2 regions of the Vibrio sp. AH4 genome follow, and region 2 is predicted to be linked to the other one. Evidence: predicted binding sites of a transcription regulator. Region 2 holds the regulator's gene; the other holds the start of a gene.

Region 1 (8,326 bases), 1.9 Mb from region 2:
TTGAACGGTTTGGATGAGTTGTAGATTATTGACATCCAGCTTAGCAATGCTGACGTTCTGCCAATCGGGTAAGGCTTGGGTGAAGATCTGCCAATCTTGTGGCTGCTCTGCAATCCACTTCACGCCGCTGATGGAGAGTTGGGAGAGTGCGATACTCGTTTCGGAGAGCTTGCCCTTAAGTTGCACATCCCCTTGCCATACTTGAGTATGCCCTTCAATCTCGATGCCTGAGGGGGTGAAAGTCAACTCGGCACTAGGCTCCACCCACTGTGTGGCACGCCATTGTGCTGAATCAGCATTGAGTGATAGGTAACCTTGTGGTTGTTGCCAAAGGCTCTGTTGAAGACGGTAATCCTCAATGGAAAGGTTGAGGTTTTCCCACGCCACACCATTTATGGTCAGTTGGCTATTCAGCAGGTCTAAACTGTTAATGTGTTGAATATTTGGCGATATCTTTTGCCATAGCGGGTGGGTTTGCCACTGATCAAGATTGAGTTGAAGTCGGCTGATGGTCACATTGACCAGTGACCAGCCTTGCGGATATTGCTCTGCTTGTCCTGAAATTGGGCTCTGATGCCAGTTGAAAGAAAAACCATACACTGTGCTGTCTTGCGCTTGGTAATTGGCATCAACCAATACTTGGTTAAAGGCCTCACCATCAACGCTGATCTGTTCGGCAGAAAGCTGGATTTTACCGTAAGGTAACAACTGCTGTGGTGAAGCCCAAACCGGCTGTTTGATCTGTAAACTCACCCCACGCGCGATAATACCTTGGTCAGCCCAGTCAATATTGTGCAGCGCCAACTGGTTGAGATGGACGGAATCGGGCAAGGTGAAAGCAGGCAAGCCGTGGGCGAGGTTCGCACCATCAATCAAAACACTGTCGATTTCGAGTTTTTTCTCAAGTAATCCATAAGGGTTTACCCACAAATCCATTTGCTGTAATTCAATGGCGGGTTCCGAGGCAATTTGTACATCACTTAAGCGCAGCTTAAATGGGTACAGGTATTCTATCTTGGCAAAGCGCAGTGTTTCCGGCCACAACTGCTGCACTATCCATTGCGCAGAAGGCGTGAAATAGCGGGTATGCATAATGCCAAACCCCGCTAATACGAAAATCAGTAGCAGTGCGATACCCGCTACGCCCATGGCCAGTAGTTTTCTCATAATCTCTGCGTTGCCATCATTCAATGTTACTCATCAATCCACACCCAAGCTTGGAGTAAAGCACGAGAGACAGCAACAAAAAAAGCCCCTCGAAAGAGGGGCTTGCTACTCAGTTATCACTTTTACGCCAATTTGGCATTAATCGAGCTTAGGACCTGCCGCCACCAAGGCTTTACCTTCGGCGTTATCGGTGTACTTGTCGAAGTTGTTGATAAAGCGTGTTGCCAAGTCTTTGGCTTTGCTTTCCCATTGTAGTGGGTCGACATAAGTATCACGTGGGTCAAGGATCATCGGATCGACACCTGGCAATGCAGTTGGCACTTGCAGATTGAAGATCGGGATATGCTTGGTTTCCGCTTTCTCGATGGAACCATCCAAAATCGCATCAATGATGCCGCGCGTATCTTTAATCGAGATACGTTTGCCGCTGCCATTCCAGCCAGTGTTGACCAGATAGGCTTCTGCGCCCGCCGCTTCCATACGTTTCACCAACACTTCCGCATACTTGGTTGGGTGCAGAGTGAGGAACGCTGCGCCAAAACAGGCTGAGAAAGTTGGAGTCGGTTCAGTAATACCACGCTCAGTACCTGCCAGTTTGGCGGTGAAGCCAGACAAGAAGTGGTACTTGGTTTGCTCTGGAGTCAGTTTGGATACTGGAGGCAATACGCCAAAGGCATCCGCGGACAGGAAGATCACTTTTGTCGCATGACCGCCTTTAGAAACCGGTTTTACGATGTTGTCGATGTGATAGATAGGGTAAGAAACACGAGTGTTTTCTGTTTTAGAACCATCATCAAAATCGATTGAGCCATCGCTGCGTACGGTCACGTTTTCTAGCAAAGCATCACGGCGGATTGCGTTGTAAATGTCCGGTTCTGCTTCTTTAGACAGCTTGATGGTTTTTGCGTAGCAGCCACCTTCAAAGTTGAACACGCCATCATCATCCCAGCCGTGCTCATCGTCACCGATCAAGGCACGTTTAGGATCAGTTGACAGAGTGGTCTTACCGGTACCTGATAGGCCGAAGAAGATCGCAACATCGCCCGCTTTGCCCATGTTGGCAGAGCAGTGCATAGAAGCAATACCTTGCAGCGGCAGGAAGTAGTTCATCATCGCGAACATGCCTTTTTTCATCTCACCGCCGTACCAAGTACCGCCGATGAGCTGCATGCGCTCAGTCAGGTTAAACACGGTGAAGTTTTCTGAGTTCAGACCCTGCTCTTTCCAGTTCGCATTGGTGCATTTCGCGCCGTTCATGACTACGAAGTCTGGCTTAAAGTGTGCCAATTCGTCTTCGTTAGGGCGGATAAACATGTTTTTCACAAAGTGCGCTTGCCATGCGACTTCGGTAATAAAACGTACGCTCAGACGGGTATCTGCATTCGCGCCACAGTAACCATCTAATACGAATACGCGTTTACCTGAAAGCTGTTTGGTAACTTGTGCTTTCAGGTCATTCCAGACCTCTTGATTAATCGGTTTGTTATCGTTTTTTGCTTTATCTGATGTCCACCACAGAGTATCGCGGGTGGTATCGTCTTTTACGATAAACTTATCTTTTGGTGAGCGGCCAGTGAAGATGCCAGTATCAACCGCAACCGCGCCTAATTCGGTGACCACACCACGCTCATAACCTTCGAGGTCTGAACGGGTTTCTTCAGCAAATAACAATTCATAGCTCGGGTTACGAACTATTTCAGTTACGCCGGTGATCCCATATTGGGCTAGATCGAGTTGTGCAGCCTTAGTATGTTCCATAACGGTCATAGGTGCTCCTTGTAGGATTTTGTAGGGATTTTGTAATAATTTATGTAATTGTTATCTGCTCACCATGCTAGCAACGGACCTAGGAGAAAACAGGGAGGCAGTTCAAATATTGCCCACCGAGTTTCTGTGGTTTTAGGTAACTCGTCACATATATTGGCATTACTATTTTATCGTGCGCGCAAACCTTTGCGCCAGAGGCCAAAGATTAATACTTCTCAGAAATTAAGTACGGCGTACTGTGATTTGGATCGTTGATTTTATTGGTTTTTTATAAAGAAAAAGCCAGCGGGGAGCTGACTTTTTGGCGGTTTTTACGTGCTTGTTAAACGCGGCGAATTAATGCAGTACGGGACCATTTCCGCCTTGGGGCGCATACAATTCAGCCACTTGCGCAGCATCGAATGAGTAAGTGGTGCCACAATAATCGCAATGTAGAGCCACTGCACCCTCTTGGGCAAGGATGTCATTAATCTCATCACGTGCGACGGTCATGATCGCCGCTGCACTGCGCTCACGTGAGCAACCACAACGGAAGCTGACCGGATGCGGTGCGAACAACTGAACTTTCTCTTGGTTGTATAGACGGTACAGCAGTTCTTCGGCAGGTAGAGCAAATAACTCTTCGTTCTTAATGGTGTCAGTTAATTGTTCTAAATGTTCGAAATCATCGGCAGAGCCTTTACCATCGGGTACGATTTGCAGCAACATGCCAGCCGCACAGGCTTTGCCCGCATGCTCACCGACACGGATCCACAAACGAGTTTTGAGCTGCTCTGAACGTAGGAAGTAACCTTCGAGTACATCGGCAAGAGTCTCGCCTTCCAAACCGACTACCCCTTGATAGCGCTCGCCTTGTTTAGGTTCAATCGTGATCACTAGGTGACCTTTGCCCAGCATGTCATGCAGATTGGCATTGTCGGCAATATCGCCTTGCCAACGTGCTACACCACGCACTTGTTGGTTGTTATCACCGTTAATCACAACCAGAGAGACTGGACCATCGCCTTGCAGTTGCAGAGTGATAGAGCCTTCAAACTTCAGCGTTGCCGTGAGCAGCGATGTGGCAACCAGCAATTCGCCGATCAGGTGTTTTACCGCAGCAGGATATTCCTGACTGGAAATCATGTGCTGATAAGTATCGTCCAGTTGAACTAACTCACCACGTACGGAGAGGTCTTCAAAAAGATAGCGATGTAGCATGTTGTTCGCCATTGAGCTTGTCGTCATAAGGAATTGTCCGGCTAATTACTGATGGATAAATTTGAGTAGATCTCGGCGCTGTTTCTTGTCTGGACGTCGATCCGGACTCGGGTTGAGCTGGCGCATCATGGCATTGCGTTCACGCTTAGCGATGCTTTCAGCCGTTTCACGGTAGAGCTGCTGCGCTTCTGGTGCTCCACGGCGTTGGTCAGAGATCTTCTCGATAATGACAGTTTTCTCGTCATGTCCCTGACGTAGCGTGATCTGTGCACCAAGTTCTACCGATTTACTGGGTTTGGTGCGCTGGCCATTATAGTGGACTTTGCCACCTTCGACCATATTTCGCGCGAGCGAGCGAGTTTTGTAAAATCTTGCCGCCCACAACCATTTATCCAGCCTTACGTCATCTGCACTGGAACTCATTGCTCCTTTTCCTCTCTAACCTTGTTACGTTTTGGCCAATTTTCTTGATTAACAATGGTGTTTGCGGGGCAGTTTTTCAAGCAAGTCGACAATTTAACGTTTGAGACGGATCTCTTAATAAGGCTTGTGCTATATTGCCATGCCTGCATAAAGTCTTGAAAAACATCTGTACGGGCGAATTTGCGCGAAATGAAGCGTAAAAGTACAGAAAGGAATAACGTGGAAATTTATGGAATTTAAACAACTTCCTCCGCTTGCAACGTGGCCGCGTTTGATTAGCCAAAATGCACAGCGGTGGCAAAAGCCAATCAGTGAAGGATTGACGCTAGTGCTGCTGGTGGCCTCGGCTTGGACGTTGGGCAAAATGGTGTGGTTAATGCTGGGCGAACAAGCACAAGCGCCGAGTTGGAGCCCAACCCTATCAGGCTTAAAGCCGGATCGTCAGCCGCTGGATATTAGCGTATTGCAAAAAGGTGATCTGTTTGGTGTGTTTACTGAACCAAAAGAGCCTGTGGTTGAGCAGCCCGTGGTGGTTGATGCCCCCAAAACTCGTTTGAGCCTTGTTTTATCTGGCGTGGTCGCTAGCAATGATACGCAAAAAAGCTTGGCGGTGATTGCAAACCGTGGTGTGCAAGCCACCTACGGGATCAATGAGGTGATTGAAGGCACACAGGTCAAATTAAAAGCGGTGATGCCAGATCGTGTCATTCTGAGTAATGCTGGCCGTGATGAAACCTTGATGCTTGAAGGATTGGACTATTCTGCGCCAGCTGTACCGTCTACGCCTAACGCACCGATCCCACGTCAAGGTCAAGCCTCGACGCCTGCACCTCAGTTGGAAGAGAAGCTTGATGCTATTCGTGAAGCGATTACCCGAAATCCGCAGGAAATTTTCCAGTATGTGCGCCTGTCTCAGGTAAAGCGGGATGACAAAGTGCTCGGTTATCGAGTGAGCCCCGGAAAAGATCCGGCACTCTTTGAATCGATTGGTCTGCAAGATGGCGATGTCGCAGTGGCGATTAATGGCTTGGATTTGACCGATCCCAATGTAATGAACACCGTGTTTCAGTCAATGAATGATATGACTGAAATGAATCTGACAGTTGAACGTGATGGTCAACAACATGATGTATATATTCAATTTTAACGCTGAGGCGGGTGACAACGCGTTAGTGAGGCAAGGGAGTTCCCAGTGAAATTTTGGCTGAAAAAAAGTTCATGGCTGTTGGCAGGCAGTTTACTGTCCACACCTCTAGCGATGGCAAATGAGTTCAGTGCCAGCTTCAAAGGCACCGACATTCAAGAATTTATCAATATTGTTGGGCGCAATCTTGAGAAGACCATCATTGTCGACCCTTCGGTGCGCGGCAAAGTGGATGTGCGCAGTTTTGATACCTTAAACGAAGAGCAGTATTACAGTTTTTTCCTCAGTGTGCTTGAAGTGTATGGCTTCGCTGTGGTCGAAATGGACAACGGCGTGCTCAAGGTGATCAAATCCAAAGATGCGAAAACCTCAGCGATTCCAGTTTTGAGTGGGGAAGAGCGTGCCAGTGGAGACTCTGTCATTACCCAAGTGGTGGCGGTGAAAAATGTGTCGGTACGTGAACTGTCACCGCTACTGCGCCAACTGATTGATAACGCAGGCGCGGGTAACGTGGTGCACTACGACCCAGCTAACATCATCTTGATCACCGGTCGCGCTGCGGTGGTGAACCGTTTGGCGGAAATTATTCGTCGCGTTGACCAAGCGGGCGACAAAGAGATTGAAGTGGTTGAACTCAATAACGCGTCAGCAGCAGAAATGGTGCGGATTGTCGAAGCACTCAACAAAACGGCTGATGCGCAAAACACACCGGAATTCTTAAAACCTAAGTTTGTGGCCGATGAGCGCACTAACTCAATTCTGATTTCTGGCGATCCCAAAGTGCGTGAGCGCTTGAAGCGTTTGATTAAGCAACTGGATGTCGAAATGGCAGCCAAAGGCAATAACCGCGTGGTGTATTTGAAATATGCCAAAGCGGAAGATTTGGTTGAAGTGCTGAAAGGCGTTTCCGATAACCTACAAGCTGAAAAAGGTACTGGGCAGCAAACAACCTCAAAGCGTAATGAGGTGATGATTGCGGCACACTCCGATACCAACTCGTTAGTGCTCACTGCGCCGCAAGACATTATGAATGCGATGCTCGAAGTGATTGGCCAGTTAGATATTCGCCGTGCACAAGTGTTGATTGAAGCCTTGATTGTGGAAATGGCCGAAGGGGATGGCATCAACCTCGGAGTGCAATGGGGTTCGCTAGAAAGCGGCTCAGTCATTCAATACGGTAATACAGGCGCATCGATTGGTAATGTGATGATTGGCCTAGAAGAAGCGAAAGACACCATAGAGAAAAAGCCGATCCGTACTAGTGATACGGGGGAAATTAAGTATTACGAAGAGACCACAACGAAAGGTGACTACTCAACCTTAGCTTCGGCACTGTCCGGTTTGCAAGGTGCCGCGGTCAGTATCGCTCTGGGGGATTGGACGGCACTCATTAGTGCGGTGTCGAACGACTCTAAATCCAACATCCTGTCATCACCGAGCATTACCGTCATGGATAACGGTGAAGCCTCATTCATCGTGGGTGAAGAAGTTCCGGTGATCACCGGTTCCACCGCTGGCTCGAATAATGACAACCCATTCCAAACCGTGGATCGTAAGGAAGTGGGTATCAAGCTCAAAGTGGTACCACAGATCAACGAAGGCAACTCAGTCCAGCTCAAGATTGAGCAAGAGGTTTCCAACGTATTGGGGGCCAATGGTGCGGTAGACGTACGTTTTGCCAAGCGCCAACTCAATACCTCGGTGATGGTGCAAGACGGGCAAATGCTAGTGCTGGGTGGTTTGATTGACGAGCGCGCTTTAGAAAGTGAATCCAAAGTACCGCTACTGGGTGATATTCCATTGCTAGGACAACTGTTCCGTTCAACCAGTTCGCAAGTGGAAAAGAAAAACCTGATGGTGTTTATCAAGCCAACCATTATTCGTGATGGCATGACTGCCGACGGTATCACTCAACGTAAATACAACTACATTCGCGCTGAGCAGTTGTTCCGCGCCGAAAAAGGCTTACGTCTGCTGGATGATGCCAGCGTGCCGGTCTTGCCGAAATTTGGCGATGACCGTCGTCATCCACCTGAGATTCAAGCCTTTATTGATCAGATGGAAGCCGAGCAATGACCGAAATGGTGATCTCTCCAGCTGAACGGCAGTCGATTCGTCGTCTGCCTTTTAGCTTTGCTAACCGCTTCAAGTTGGTGCTGGATTGGAATGAAGATTTCTCGCAAGCCAGCATTTACTTCTTGCCGCCGCTTTCTATGCAAGCGTTGGTCGAAACCAAGCGGGTAGTGAAACATGCCTTTGAGCTGATTGCTTTGTCGCAAGCAGAGTTTGAAAGCAAGCTGACCCAAGTCTATCAACGCGACTCTTCAGAAGCGCGCCAACTGATGGAAGATATTGGGGCTGACAGTGATGACTTCTTCTCACTGGCAGAAGAGCTGCCACAAAACGAAGATTTGCTAGAAAGCGAAGACGATGCGCCGATCATCAAACTGATCAACGCCATGTTGGGTGAAGCGATCAAAGAAGGTGCGTCAGATATTCACATTGAAACCTTTGAAAAAACGCTGTCGATCCGTTTTCGAGTCGATGGTGTGCTGCGTGAAGTGCTGGCCCCTAGCCGCAAGCTCTCGTCGCTACTTGTTTCTCGCGTTAAAGTGATGGCCAAAC
Region 2 (8,326 bases):
AGGCTTCGACTCTTTTTATACTCAAGTGCTGTTTTTTCGGACTGTTTTCTCTATGTTTGAGCTGAAAAAAATTTTTTCTTCACTGTTGATGCCTCTGCCAGCGCTGCTGATCATTGGTTTCGTGGGCCTGATGCTGATCATGTTCACGGCAAAACGTAAAACTGGCTGCCTAGTGGTGTTGTTCTCCCTCACTGGGTTATTTCTGGTTTCCTTTCAACCCGTGGCGACTCGTTTATTGATGCCACTTGAACGTACTTACACGGCATTTTTACCCGTAGAAGGTACTCTTGACTACGTGATGGTACTCGGTAATGGCCATGTGGTTGATGATGACATCCCTCCCACCTCCGAGCTTACTCGTGCTGCGCTCATGCGCTTAACAGAAGGCATTCGTATTAGTCGTATGTATCCGGGTTCAAAACTGATCCTCTCCGGTTACGCTGGTGGTAGTGAAGTTAGCCACGCTCGGATGATGGCGCGTGTCGCTTTAGCGTTAGGCGTACCGAAATCGGATATTATTTTGCTGGAAACCGCCAAAGATACTTGGGAAGAAGCGCGCCAAGCCGCGGCTTTCGTGCAACAAAAGCGCATGGTACTGGTCACCTCAGCAAGCCATATGAAGCGTGCGATGCGCGAATTTGAATCGGCAGGTTTAACGCCAATACCAGCACCGACTAACTACTTAGGTCATCTCAATATTGTTCAGCCTTGGGATAAATACATTCCTAAATCACGCTATCTTGAGCAAACCGAACAGTATTGGTACGAAACCTTAGGCTTATTGTGGCAAAAACTGCGTGATACCGTTGCCGGAGATGGCAGTGAACAGGTAGGAACGCCCTCTGTCGTAGAAGAAGCTCCGACAACGCCCTAATCGTTTCCCCTCCGCCAAGTTGTTAAAAATGTAAAAAACCGGCAAATACGCCGGTTTTTCTTTGTTGATGATAAGCAGTATGTATGCAAATTGAGTTCAAACGAGCTTAATCCCCTGCGAACATGTACCCTTCACCGTGAACTGTGACAAAAATTTGCGGGTTCTTCGGATCCATTTCCATCTTGGCGCGCATACGTCGAATCAACACATCAATAGTACGATCATTTGGCGCATCCACACGATGGCTGATCATATTCAAAATGCGCTCACGGCTCAGCACTTGATTAGGATAAGAGGAAAGTGCAACCAACAACTCGTATTCTGCTTTGGTGAGTTTAACCGGCTCACCATTACGGCTCAAAGCACGACGCTGTATATCGAATGTCCACTCGCCAAAGTAAACCAACGTATCGTCTGTCTTCTCACTGTATTTATCGCGGCGAGCCAACGAAATACGCCACAACAAGTTTTTCACTCGAACTTGTAGCTCACGTAAATCGACAGGTTTAGTCACATAATCGTCAGCACCCATTTCAAGGCCAACAATTTTATCGATACTGTCTGTGCGTCCTGTCACTAAAATAATGCCAATCTCCGACTGGCCACGCAGCTCTCGCGTCAATAGCAATCCATCTTCACCAGGCAAGTTAATGTCTAGCAAGACTAAATCAATGTCATTGAGCTCAAGTGCTTCTCTCATTTGTGCGCCACTTTCCGCTTCTGTTACTTGGTAACCTTCATTTTGAAAGTAACCGCTTAACTTACTACGGGTGACGAGGTCATCTTCAACCACAAGTACGTGATAACTCATAGTGCACCATTTTAAATAACGGGATTTATCGCTCACTCATTCTATTCACATTTGTTAATAATTCGAGGAATATCGTGAGAAACCCCACTTTTCCTTGATGCAACGCAAGCTTTATTTAACAGATTAACAACGTGTTCTTTTCTTTTCACAACTTGTCATATCTTGCATGATAGCTGTTCATTTTTATGGTTTAGACTAAGCGTCAATCGATTGGGAGTGCAAACATGATCCAAGAACTGAATATCCTCAATGAAAAACGCGCAGAAATTTACTGGTGGCTGTCGAGTCTCTTTTTTAAAGAGCTGACTGAACAAGATATCGCACACTATCACTCAGCTGAAATCCGTACTTTCTTAACCGGACTAGCCGATGAAGAAAGCTTAGCGACGGAAGTGAAACATTTGATTGATGCACTCAATCGCTTGCAAGATCGTCAAGATGCACAACTGGAACTTGCCGCTGATTTTTGTGATCTATTTTTAAAGTCCGATCGTGACTCAGCGCTACCCTATGCCTCTGTCTACACTGACAAAGGGTTACTCAATGGCAAACCGGCACAACTCATGCGTGAGTTACTGAGCCACTATAACGTGAATGTGGATCCGAACCTTAATGAGCCCGCCGACCATCTCGCGATTCAACTCGACTTTCTTGCGCATCTTGTTATCAGCAATAACCCGAATCAAGAAGGCTCTGACGTTAACTCCGCTCTCAAAGCACAATCTGATTTTATTGCTCAACACTTATTGAGTTGGTTATCCGTTTTTGTTGAACGTTGTACACAGTTTGACGCATTTGGTTTCTACTCGGCGGCGGCTCGACTAACGTTGGCTTTTTTACAACAAGATCAACGTTACATTGATGAGCTTCGCCAGAGTCTTTAATCACAACGTAGCGATTTTTAAGCTGCCCACTTTGCTGTTGCAAAAAGTCAGGGGCATAAACAAATCAATTGTGAAAGAACTTAAAGTTTGATGAATGAATTTCGTTGCGGTGGATACATTTGCAGTCTAAAATCCACCCGCAAACGATAAAAACGAATAAAAATGTAAACCGCTGTTTCTTGGCGGTTTTTGTATTTTTATTACTTTAGGCATAATGATTGAAGCGCTTTACGTACGGTATATGTGGTTCCTCGCCGCACAGAGTGTGAAGATTCGCTCAGTCTCGCCTTACTTCTGCTGATTTAATTAACCAATAACATTCGCTGGCATCAGCAGTCATCGACAGGAACACTCTATGGCTACGATTAAAGATGTAGCGCGCCTTGCTGGCGTGTCTACCACTACCGTTTCTCACGTTATCAACAAAACTCGCTTTGTGGCAGAAACCACCCAAGAGAAAGTGATGGAAGCGGTTAAGCAACTCAACTATGCACCGAGTGCGGTCGCACGTAGTTTGAAGTGCAACACTACACGCACTATTGGCATGCTAGTGACTCAATCAACAAACCTGTTTTTCTCTGAAGTGATCGATGGTGTGGAAAGCTACTGTTACCGTCAAGGCTACACCTTGATTCTGTGTAACACGGGCGGCATCTATGAAAAACAACGTGATTACATTCGCATGCTGGCCGAAAAACGTGTGGATGGCATTTTAGTCATGTGTTCAGACCTGACTCAAGAGCTGCAGGAAATGCTCGACGCTCACAAAGACATTCCAAAAGTGATCATGGATTGGGGTCCAGAAACGTCGCACGCTGATAAAATCATCGATAACTCAGAGGAAGGTGGCTATCTCGCGACCAAATATCTGACGGATCGTGGACACACAGACATTGCCTGTTTAAGTGGTCATTTTGTCAAAGCCGCTTGCCAAGAGCGTATTCAAGGTTTCCGCCGAGCGATGGCTGAAGCGCACTTACCCGTGAATGAAGATTGGATTCTAGAAGGTAATTTTGAGTGTGATACCGCAGTCCTTGCTGCCGACAAAATCATTGCTATGGATAAGCGTCCAACTGCCGTATTCTGCTTCAACGACACCATGGCATTAGGTCTTATGAGCCGTTTGCAACAAAAAGGAATTCGTGTTCCTGAAGAAATATCCGTGATTGGTTACGATAATATCGAACTGGCCGAATACTTCTCTCCACCACTGACCACCGTGCACCAACCTAAGCGTCGTGTGGGTAAAAATGCGTTCGAAATTCTTTTAGAGCGTATTAAAGATAAAGAACACGAGCGCCGAATTTTCGAGATGCATCCTGAGATCGTCGAACGCGACACTGTGAAAGACTTGACAAAATCCTAACTTTCTTGACAATTCACAGAGCCTATATTTGAAAGCTTGTCACATAAATATGACAAAACTAATGTAGAGCGAGTATTATTAACATGGCTCATTCTCACAATTGAAATATCAGTATGTGAGAATGACCCAAGTTTGGTTATTTTTTATCAGGAAAAATGTCACGCACAGGGCAAACCATTCGAAAGAGTGGGACGCAAAGCCTCCGGCCTAAACCAGAACATAGGTAGGTAGCGGGGTTACCGATGGCAAAAATGCATACACTATGTTGACTCATCATTGACACGGCAGTTGCATGATTTTGCTAATTTTCTCGGACCTGATTTGGTGGCGTATGTAACAATACTCCGAGACTAACAGCATGGATAAACCAGTATTAAAAGATTCAATGCGGCTCTTTGAGCAGCTAGGACGTGTGAAATCTCGTTCAATGTTTGGTGGCTTTGGTATTTTCGTCGACGAAACTATGTTTGCGCTTGTGGTTAACGATACGCTGCACATCCGTGCAGACGATGCCACAATCGAAAAGTTCAAACAGCAAGGTTATGAACCTTATGTTTATAAAAAACGTGGCTTTCCTGTCGTGACTAAGTACTACGCTCTACCTGATGATTGTTGGAGTAATCCAGCCTCTATCTTAAGTGAAGCTCGTATTGCGCTTGAGGTCGCTAAGACCGAACGTGAAACACAAGCACAAGCAAAGCCTGACCGTTTGAAAGATCTTCCCAACTTGCGTTTAGCAACGGAAAGAATGCTCAAGAAAGCCGGTATCGAAAGCGTCGAGTCTTTGCACTCTTTCGGTTCTGTTGAAGCATATAAAGCCATTCAACGTACCCATTCGGCAGAGGTTAGCCTTGAGCTGTTATGGGCTTTAGAGGGAGCAATCGAAGGTAAACATTGGTCAGTGATCCCACAAAATCGTCGTGACGAACTACTAAGACACCTTTGATTTCTCGTTTTGAGTCTGTCTTTCCTCGCCGAGTTTGTATGAATACCTTGAGTAAAATCTGATAACGCGTCCACTCGGGCGCGTTATTTTTTTGAAAGAAATACGCTGCATCCCCTGTCTTCTACTTCATAGCCCTTGTTCACACCAATCGGGCGAATTTATTTTGAGTAGATATACTTATACCCAAGTCTTGAGGCAATCGCTTTCATGACTAAGGGATAAGGTATTCCATTTATCACCATCAAAAGCTTCAATATCAAAGTGCTGACTAGGTACCGCTCATGAACAAAAAGCTCATCATTGCCCTTATTTTGATCGCGATAACGGCGATCTTGGTGACACAATTTAGCCACTATCTCACGTTAGATGTCGCCAAAGCCAAGCAAGCCGAGTTGGCAAACTACATTGATGCACATCTTGTGCAAGCCGCATTTATCTATTTTGTATTGTATGTCCTACTGACAGCCTTTTCGGTCCCCGGTGCCACTGTCGTCACCCTATTGGGTGCCGCACTGTTTGGGTTTTGGCTCAGTCTGCTGCTCGCCTCTTTTGCAAGTACGATTGGTGCAACACTTGCCTTTCTCAGCAGCCGCTTTTTATTGCGCGATTGGGTTCAAGCTAAATTTGCCGATAAGCTGTTAACCATTAACCAAGGTGTCGAACGGGATGGGGCTTTTTATCTGCTCTCGCTACGCTTAATTCCCATTTTTCCCTTCTTTTTGATTAACTTAGTCATGGGGCTCACGCCAATTTCCATTTGGCGTTACTACTGGGTCAGCCAATTAGGCATGCTGCCTGGCACCGCGGTTTATCTCAATGCAGGTACTCAACTGGCTGACATCTCTAGCTTGAGTCAGATCGTTTCTGCGCCAGTGCTCGCCTCTTTTGTGCTGCTAGGTGTATTCCCCGTGGTGGTGAAATGGTTAATGAATAAAGTTCAACGCCGGCCAATATCATCCCCTATAAAATAGGCTTTTAAACCCCATCAACCATGATGAAAATTTATACTGCAAATCATCCTTTAGAGGCTCATATCTTGATGCAGTTGTTGCATCAACAAGGGATTTTGTGTGAATTGCGTGGAGAGATGCTCTTTGCGCTGCGTGGGGAGCTCCCGATGGATTCCAGCAGCGCGCCATCACTTTGGCTAAAGAAACCTCAGCAGAAAACCGCTGCCGAGCAAATCATCGCTGAGTTTCTTAATCCACCAAAGCAGTCTCACTGGTTATGCCCTCAATGCGGCGAAAGCCATGAGGGACAATTTAGCGTTTGTTGGCAGTGTGGGTTTGCCCAAAATAATGAGTGACGGCGTTAACGGATCTGGCGCTGAATAAATTCTATCGAACGCTGGTTAAACAGTTCAGGCTGTTCCACATTACATACATGTCCACAATTGGGGATCTCATACAGTTCACTTTGCGCATGCAGCGCCACCATCTCCTTCACCGGGTGGATAAACATGTAATCCTTCTCCCCCATCAAATATAAAGTGGGGATCGGTAATTCACGATCACGGAAGTAGCGCATCATGGGATTGACTTCAGCCGTTAATGTAAACCAACGTTTAAATTCTTTCTGACACAGCTTTTGAGCTTCACGGATAAAGAGATGGCGTGATTCTTTTTGGCTGCGCTGCGGCATCACAATGTAAGCAAATAAGCGATACAGCCACATATAAGGGATGAGATGTTTGCTTAAATGCCCTAGCCTGACCAACAGTTGTGAGCGAGCATTGAGCCGCGTTACCGCCCCCCCAAGCACCATGGAACTAACTCGGTGCGTTGCCAGCTCGGCAAGGTTACGCACTATGATCGTACCAAGGGACATGCCCACAAAATGGGCTGACTGAATTTTCAGATGATCCAACACTTTAAGCACATCAAGGGTGACCGTTTTGAAAGTATAGCGATTGGCTATCCAATCTCTGAGCAATTGGTTTGATTTACCATGCCCACGCAAATCGATGAGTAACAAGTTAAAATGCTGACGATAGGCTTTGATCTGCTTAAACCAAATTGAGGAGCTGCCTCCAGCACCATGCACGAAAACCACCCATTCGTGACTGGTAGGATGAAGGTAGGTTTTATGAAACAGAACGTTTTCAGCAATCGCAGACATTGGCACCTCGTTATTACGCAGGCCAAGACTACCATAAACCGTGTGTGGAAAATCACTTCAGTTGTAAGAAACTGTTGAACCGAGCAGAAAATAAAGGCACCCAAAGGTGCCTTAGCTTTAAAATTTACTTCTAACCAAATCGCGCCAAACGATACATTTTCATGTATTCCTGTGCTGACTCTTCCCAACTGAAGTTTTGCTGCATCGCACGTTGCTGTACTTTGAGCATGTCCTCAGGTTGTTGGAGATAAAACAGCAAGGCACGCTGCATGGTGATCAGTAACGCTTCAGGTGTGGGTTCTTGATAACCAAAACCCGTTGCACGCTCAGGAAACTTATCGTAATCGTTCACCGTGTCTTTCAACCCGCCAACTTCCCTTACGATAGGTAACGTGCCATAAGCCATGCTGTAGATCTGGTTCAACCCACATGCCTCAAACTCGGAAGGCATTAAGAAGAAGTCAGATCCCGCTTCAACCCAGTGGGCTAAACGCTCACTGTAGGTCTCGACAAAAGCAAACTTATTGCGATGAGAGTGAGCAATTTTATTCAGTCGCGCTGCGACCTCTGGCTCACCCGTCCCGACAATCACCACCTGGACATCATTACGTAAGAACTGCTCCAAAATAGGCAACAGGTAATGAAAGCCTTTTTGGTGTGTTAAACGACATACCATGCCAAACATAGGAACATTGGCAACAGGCAAATGTAACTCTTCTTGCAATGCGGTTTTACACAAGGCTTTACCCTTGCGCATCGATTGTGGTTCATCATTGTAAGTGGTTGGCAAATAGTGATCGGTTTGTGGATTCCATTCACTGTAATCACAGCCATTCACAATACCGTGCAAATCCCTTGCGCGACGAACAAAATCATCGACTAAACCATGCGCGCCGAGCGGCGTTAAAAGCTCAGAAGCATAATTTGGGCTCACTGCGTTAATTTTATCGGCAAAGGCAATTCCTGCTCGCAACATGCTGACATGGTCATGGCCATATTGCAGAAATTCCATACCCGATAAATTAAGCTCAGGAATCACTTCCAATTGGTGGTAAGAAAAAATCCCTTTGAAAATGGCGTTATGCACCGTGAGCACGCTTTTGACTTGTTCAAAAAAACTGTCATAGCGGTAACGCGTTTTCAGCAGAAAAGGAACCAAACCGGTATGCCAATCATTGGCGTGAATAATATCCGGTTGAATCCCCAATTTAGGGAGTACGTCCAAACACGCTGCGGAGAAAAAACCAAATCGTTCACCGTTATCGGCATACGCTTGGTTATTCTCGGCATACAGAGCCGGGCGATCAAAATAGGCTGGGCAGTCAAT

The links. Region 2 encodes PurR, which represses purine synthesis genes. Its sites were predicted from a motif close to TNANGNAAACGTTTNCNTNA; they were not measured.
Region 1: a site for PurR is predicted at 3,109-3,128, ahead of pckA (phosphoenolpyruvate carboxykinase (ATP)). Genes of this name have one in related genera too.

The regions. Positions count from the first base shown of each region.
Region 1 covers NZ_JALAIV010000001.1:765,507-773,832, reverse strand. Annotated here, with positions in the region: gene MKA69_RS03715 (AsmA family protein) at 1-1,167, opposite strand, end outside; gene pckA (phosphoenolpyruvate carboxykinase (ATP)) at 1,306-2,934, opposite strand; gene hslO (Hsp33 family molecular chaperone HslO) at 3,271-4,146, opposite strand; gene hslR (ribosome-associated heat shock protein Hsp15) at 4,180-4,557, opposite strand; gene gspC (type II secretion system protein GspC) at 4,787-5,704, shown strand; gene gspD (type II secretion system secretin GspD) at 5,750-7,777, shown strand; gene gspE (type II secretion system ATPase GspE) at 7,774-8,326, shown strand, end outside.
Region 2 covers NZ_JALAIV010000001.1:2,649,353-2,657,678, forward strand. Annotated here, with positions in the region: gene elyC (envelope biogenesis factor ElyC) at 53-874, shown strand; gene torR (two-component system response regulator TorR) at 981-1,685, opposite strand; gene torD (molecular chaperone TorD) at 1,910-2,569, shown strand; gene purR (HTH-type transcriptional repressor PurR) at 2,925-3,935, shown strand; cyclic di-GMP riboswitch class I at 4,094-4,179, shown strand; gene MKA69_RS12170 (TfoX/Sxy family DNA transformation protein) at 4,294-4,881, shown strand; gene MKA69_RS12175 (TVP38/TMEM64 family protein) at 5,163-5,852, shown strand; gene MKA69_RS12180 (putative signal transducing protein) at 5,876-6,187, shown strand; gene MKA69_RS12185 (alpha/beta fold hydrolase) at 6,193-6,999, opposite strand; gene glgA (glycogen synthase GlgA) at 7,130-8,326, opposite strand, start outside.